2 regions of the Sodalis sp. RH21 genome follow, and region 1 is predicted to be linked to the other one. Evidence: predicted binding sites of a transcription regulator. Region 1 holds the regulator's gene; the other holds the start of a gene.

Region 1 (3,418 bases):
ACCTCTTATGAAATCCAAAACCAAAAATAAAATCCATAGCGCGTTTGCCGCCGGTGCGCTGCTGCTGGTGAGCGCCAATGCCCTGGCCCTCACCGACGATACCAATCAGCCGATTAATATCGATTCCGCGCAGCAGGCCGTCGATATGCAGACCAACACCGTCACCCTTACCGGTACGGTTATCGTCAAGCAAGGCTCCATCGATATCCGGGCGGACAAAGTGGTGATTACCCGTCCCAACGGCGAGCAGGGCAAGGAAGTGGTGGAAGGCTACGGCAATCCCGTCACCTTTTATCAGCTCCAGGACAACGGCAAGCCGGTCAAAGGCCACGCGCAGAAAGTTCGCTATGAATTGGCCAATGATTTTGTCGTATTGACCGGCGACGCTTACCTTGAGCAATTGGATAGCAACGTCAAGGGCGACCGCATTACCTATCTGGTGAAAAAACAGCAGATGGAAGCCTTCAGCGACAAGGGCAAACGGGTCACCACCGTGCTGGTTCCGTCCCAGTTGCAGGATAAGAATCCGGCAAAGGCAACGCCCGCGACGCCCGCGCCCCAAACCGGAAAAAAATAAGAGCATGGCTACATTAATCGCAGAAAACCTGGCCAAAGCCTATAAAGGCCGCCACGTGGTGGAAGACGTCAGCCTTAAGGTCAGCTCCGGGGAGATTGTGGGGCTGCTGGGGCCCAACGGCGCAGGCAAGACCACCACGTTTTATATGGTGGTGGGCATCATCCAGCGCGACGCCGGACGCATCATCATCGACGACGACGATATCAGCCTGCTGCCGCTGCATACCCGCGCGCGCCGCGGCATCGGCTATCTGCCGCAGGAGGCGTCGATTTTCCGCCGCCTGAGCGTCTATGATAACCTGATGGCGGTATTGCAAATCAGGAACGATATCAGCGCCGCGCAGCGCGCGGACCGGGCCAATGCCCTGATGGAGGAGTTTCATATCGCCCACCTGCGCGATAACCTCGGTCAATCGTTATCCGGCGGCGAGCGGCGGCGCGTGGAAATTGCCCGCGCCCTGGCGGCCAATCCAAAATTTATCCTGCTTGATGAACCTTTTGCGGGGGTAGATCCGATTTCCGTTATCGATATTAAAAAAATCATTGAACATTTGCGCGATAGCGGACTGGGCGTGCTGATCACGGATCACAACGTGCGTGAGACATTGGATGTCTGCGAACGCGCCTATATCGTCAGCCAAGGGCATTTGATCGCCCACGGTACTCCGGCGGAAATACTGCAGGACGAGCAGGTGAAACGTGTTTATCTGGGCGAAGAGTTCCGCCTCTGATAAGGTGTCCTGAAGTGAAAGGCCGATGAGGTTAATTGACGCATTATATGAAGCAAGGTTTGCAACTCAGGTTTAGTCAACAGTTGGCCATGACTCCGCAGTTACAGCAGGCGATTCGTCTGTTGCAACTGTCTACGCTTGAACTCCAGCAGGAAATACAGACCGCGCTGGAAAGCAATCCTTTGCTTGAGCAAACCGATGTCCATGAGGAAATAGAGGCCCACGACACCCCGGATAGCGAATCGCTTGATACCCGCGAAGCGATGGAACAAAAAGACATGCCGGAAGAACTGCCGCTCGATGCCACCTGGGACGAAATGTACTCGGCCGGCACCCCGTCCGGCACCGGTACCGACTACCGCGATGAAGAACTGCCGATTTACCAGGGTGAAACCATCCAGACCCTGCAGGATTACCTGATGTGGCAGGTGGAACTGACGCCGTTTTCCGATACCGATATCGCCATCGCCACCTCCATCGTCGACGCGGTGGATGAAACGGGGTATCTCACCGTGCCGCTGGAAGATATTCTGGAGTGCCTGGGCGATGACAATGTCACCATGGATGAAGTGGAGGCGGTGCTCAAGCGCGTGCAGCGTTTTGATCCGGTGGGCGTGGCGGCGCGGGATCTGCGCGATTGCCTGTTGATCCAGCTCTCCCAGTTGGCGAAGGATTTTCCTTATATCAACGAAGCCCGGCTGATTGTCAGCGAACACCTCGATTTGCTGGCCAGCCATGATTTTCGCACGCTGCTGCGCTCGACCCGGCTCAAGGAAGAGGCGCTGAAATCCGCCATGACGCTGATTCAGTCCCTCGATCCCCGCCCGGGCCAATCGATCAATACCACCGAATCGCAGTATGTCATCCCGGATGTGCTGGTGCGCAAAGTGCACAACCGCTGGACCGTGGAGCTCAATACCGACAGCGTCCCCAGTCTCAAGATCAACCAGCAATACGCCGCCCTGGGCAATACCACGCGCAGCGACGCGGACGGGCAGTTTATCCGCAGCCATCTGCAAGAAGCCCGCTGGTTGATTAAAAGCCTGGAAAGCCGTAATGATACTTTATTGAAAGTCACCCGGTGCATCGTTGAACAGCAGCAGGCCTTTTTTGAGCAAGGCGAAGAGTTCATGAGGCCCATGGTGCTGGCGGATATCGCCCAGGCGGTGGATATGCATGAATCAACGATTTCGCGGGTCACCACGCAAAAGTATCTGCACAGTCCGCGCGGTATATTCGAACTTAAATATTTTTTCTCCAGTCACGTCAGTACCGAAGGGGGGGGCGAAGCGTCCTCCACGGCCATTCGCGCACTGGTGAGAAAATTAATCGCCGCGGAAAACCCGGCGAAGCCGCTAAGCGATAGCAAGCTGACCACCCTGCTCTCCGACCAGGGCATCATGGTGGCGCGGCGAACCGTAGCAAAATACCGAGAGTCTTTATCCATCCCGCCGTCAAACCAGCGTAAACAGTTGGTTTGACCTCTACAGAGAAGGAAGACACTATGCAGCTGAATATTACCGGACAGCGCGTTGATATTACCGATGCTTTGCGCGATTTTGTGACCACGAAATTTTCCAAGCTGGAACAGTACTTCGACCGGATCAATCAGGTATATATTGTTCTGAAGATCGAAAAGGTCCAGCAAATTGCCGAAGCGACGATCCACGTTAACGGCGGTGAGCTGCATGCGACGTCAGAAGCGGATGATATGTATGCCGCCATCGATCTGCTGATCGATAAGTTGACGCGCCAATTGAATAAACATAAAGACAAACTGAAGCAGTACTAAATTCACTGTAGCCATCATCGCTACCTAACCTCACATCGGCTCGTTATGTAGATAAAACGCCCGAAAGATTTCGGGCTGCAGGCAGGCGGAACGTAGCCAACGTACCTGCGGCCCGAAAGATGACGGGTTACCCTATAGATTTCGGGTTGCGGGCAGGCGGCAAGCGAGTGAATCCCGATGAGCTTACCCAGGTAAGTGATTCGGGTGAACGAACGTAGCCAACGTACCTGCGGCCCGAAAGATGACGGGTTACCCTATAGATTTCGGGTTGCGGGCAGGCGGCAAGCGAGTGAATCCCGATGAGCTTACCCAGGTAAGT
Region 2 (3,418 bases), 1.8 Mb from region 1:
TGCCGTCCACCAGCAGCGTCCAGCGGTTTTCGGTGCGAAACAGCGCCCGGTACAGCGCCATCACCTCGTTCATATAATCGGTCATCGCCGGATCGTACTGGCCAAGCAGTTGGCTGGCCATCGCCCGCAGCACCCGGGGATCGGCGTTTATCGGCCCCGGTCCCATCAGCAGGCGGTGCGGGGGATTGATTTGATCGAAATTTGCCATAGTCACTGGTGTATCCTTTTGCCCTGCCTTGAGGCAGTCAGGTAAGCGTAATGAAACTATCGGTTCTTATTTATGTCATCTGCAACTAAATTTGCAACTACTGTGCCATCTCGCCCGCGCGTTTGACAAACCCGGCGCGGCGGCGCGCAAACCGGGTTTTCAGGGAATGCAGGCGGATAGCGTGCAAATAATATCCAAGTAGCGCCCGGGGGAATTGAGGACCGTCCAGAAGACTTGGCCGCACCAATTGAGGGATAAAGCACCTTTTTAGGGCGCAATCCGGCAGCCGGGGGGATAAATCGGGGCAATCAGTGGCGCGGTTCCCATCGGCGCCGTCAATCCCGCGGCTCCAGTTCATCCAGTTCGCCATACAGCCCGGCGATTTGGTGGATTCGCAGCCGGCCGGCCGCCAGCGCGTCATGCAGCAGAGCATTGCTGATAAGATTCACCAAACTCATGGCCGAGGAGTAGGAATCAAAGGCGGACACGCTGTCCAGGGGGACGGCGAAATGCCAGCGGGCCAGGGGAATTAACGCGCGCGCCTGGGGTTCGCTAATCAGCAATACCGGCACCTGGCGGTTTTGCAGTTGCGCCAGCAGCGGACGGATTTGCCGGGGGCGCCGGCGAAAAGCCACCACGATAACCATATCTCCCGCATCAAGATCGACAATATCTTCGGACAGCGTCTGGCCCGGCTGCGGCAACAAGCTGACCTGCCCGCGGATCTGCACAAGCTGCTGGCGCAGGTGCATGGCCACCGGGTAGCTATTGCGCAAGCCCACCAGGCACAGTCTGCGGGCATGTTGCATCCCCTGGATCACCGCCGCGAATTCTTCCGCATCCTGGCGCGCCGCCCAGTGCGCCAGGTTGGCCATCTCCTGTTTATAATGGCGCGCCAGCAGGGTATTGCCCTGCACCGCGTCACGGCTGTCGGCCAGCGGCATTCCGCTTTGGCGCAGGGTGCGCAGTTCCTCGCGCACCTGGCGATAGCTGGCATAACCCAGCCGCTTGAACAGGCGGCTGACGGTCGCCTTGGACACGCCGCTCAGCCGCGCCAGCTCCGCGCTGTTATAGCTGGTCATATCGTCATAATGGTCAAAAATAAACCCGGCTACCCGCTGCTCCTGCGGCGAAAGCTGCTCATAGCCGGCGCGCAGCCGCTCGTTAAACTGCATAATCGTCCTTTCCCGATGGCCCTGTATTGCATTCTACCCTAGCATAACTTGCCGTTCGGCGGGCATGCCCGCGCGCGGCCGCAGGTTGGAACGCCTCTTGCTTAATAATTACCATGGCCTACGGGGATAAAGGAAGCATCAGCATGATCAACAGCAATATGGCCCCCATGGGTATGGCGGTGACTCCGCACCATCTGGCCAGCGAAAGCGCGCTGGCCATTCTGCGCGAAGGCGGGAGCGCCATTGAAGCCATGGTGGCCGCCGCGGCGACCATCGCGGTGGTCTACCCCCATATGAACGGACTCGGCGGCGACGGATTTTGGCTGATCGTGCCGCCCCATGGCGATCCTATCGCCATTGACGCCAGCGGCCCGGCGGGCGAATTGGCCACTACCGGCTTTTACCAGGGGGAAACCCGCATTCCCCACCGCGGCGTCAAATCCGCCTTAACGGTGGCGGGCACCGTGGGCGGCTGGCAGGAAGCCCTGGGCATTGCGCGGGAGATGGGCGCCCGGCCGCTGCCGCTGTCGCGCCTGCTGGCGGATGCGATACGCTACGCCGCCGACGGCATGCCGCTGTCGTTATCCCAGGAACAGGCATCCCGGGCCAAGTTCGCCGAACTCGCGGAGCTTAAAGGCTTTGCGCCGCTGTTTTTGCCCGGCGGAAATGTGCCCGCCGCCGGCAGCCGGTTTACCCAGCCGCAATTGGCCGCCACCCTGACCACCCTGACCCTGGAGGGGCTGGACAGTTTCTATCGCGGCACCGTGGCCGCCGCCATGGCCAAAGATATGGACCGCCTCGGCATGCCGGTAACCGGCGCCGATCTGGCGGCCTATCGCGCCCAGCGGCGCACGCCCCTGCGCCTGCTGCACGAGCAGGGGGAGATTTATAATCTGGCGCCCCCGACCCAGGGGCTGGTATCGCTGATGATACTGGGACTTACGGATCGCCTCGCCATGAGCGGACAGCCGGAAAGCCAGACCATCCACCGGATTGTCGAAGCGACCAAGCTGGCGTTTGCGCTGCGCGATGAGCTGATAACCGATCCCGGCCATATGACTATCGATGCGCAGGCCCTGCTGGCGCCGGAGGTGCTCGCCGATCTGGCCGGCCGTATCGATTGCGCCCGGGCGGCGCCGTGGGGCAGCGAGCTGGCGCCGGGGGATACGGTATGGATGGGCGCCGTTGACAGCAGCGGGGTCGCCGTCTCTTTTATTCAAAGTATTTATCACGAATTCGGTAGCGGCGTGGTGCTGCCCGCAAGCGGCATCCTGTGGCAAAACCGCGGCGCATCTTTCAGCCTGGACCCGCAGCATCTCCGGGCGCTTGAACCGGGCAAATATCCCTTTCATACCCTTAATCCCGCGGCGGCGCGGCTGTACGACGGCCGCACCATGGTATATGGCTCCATGGGGGGAGACGGCCAGCCGCAAACCCAGGCGGCGGTGTTTATCCGCCATGTGATGCAAGGCATGCCGCTGCAGCACGCCATCAGTGCGCCCCGCTGGCTGCTCGGCCGCACCTGGGGACAGGCCACCGATACCCTGAAGCTGGAGAGCCGTTTTTCCGCTGCTACCGTGGCCGCCCTGCGCGCTTTGGGACACCGGGTGGAGATGCTGCCGGACTATAGCGAATCCGTCGGCCACGCGGGCGCGGTGATACGCCATATCAACGGCATGCTGGAAGGCGCGTTCGATCCGCGCAGCAACGGCAGCGCCGCGGGATTCTGATTCTGGCTGAGCGCGAAAACATAATGACGCCGGCAACGTCCGGCAGTGCTACTCTAACCGGCCGGGCGCTGGAGCGACGCGGCATTGTCATAGTGACCACAGCAAGAGTAAACGCAGCATGAAAAGTGAATTTATCGATCGTCCCGCCATTTTGGCGGAAGTTAACGCCGCTTTTTACCGCTATGAGCAAGCGTTAATCACCAACGACGTCGCCGTGCTCGATGAGCTGTTTTGGCACGATCCGCGTACCATCCGCTACGGCGCCGGCGAAAATCTCTACGGTATCGAAGCGATCCAGGCATTCA

What was found. The regulator sigma-54, encoded in region 1, starts transcription at its own class of promoters, with help from an activator protein. The targets are predictions, from matches to a motif close to GTTGGCACANNTTTCGCTNT.
Region 2: ACL2XP_RS20770 (gamma-glutamyltransferase family protein) is a predicted target of sigma-54. The motif match lies at 1,468-1,487, and genes of this name have one in related genera.

The regions. Positions count from the first base shown of each region.
Region 1 is NZ_CP178732.1:347,179-350,596, reverse strand. Features, by position in the region: gene lptC (LPS export ABC transporter periplasmic protein LptC) at 1-30, shown strand, start outside; gene lptA (lipopolysaccharide ABC transporter substrate-binding protein LptA) at 8-577, shown strand; gene lptB (LPS export ABC transporter ATP-binding protein) at 582-1,307, shown strand; gene rpoN (RNA polymerase factor sigma-54) at 1,355-2,788, shown strand; gene hpf (ribosome hibernation promoting factor) at 2,812-3,099, shown strand.
Region 2 is NZ_CP178732.1:4,492,041-4,495,458, forward strand. Features, by position in the region: gene ACL2XP_RS20760 (pyridoxal-phosphate-dependent aminotransferase family protein) at 1-208, opposite strand, end outside; gene ACL2XP_RS20765 (MurR/RpiR family transcriptional regulator) at 544-1,386, opposite strand; gene ACL2XP_RS20770 (gamma-glutamyltransferase family protein) at 1,527-3,113, shown strand; gene hpxZ (oxalurate catabolism protein HpxZ) at 3,232-3,418, shown strand, end outside.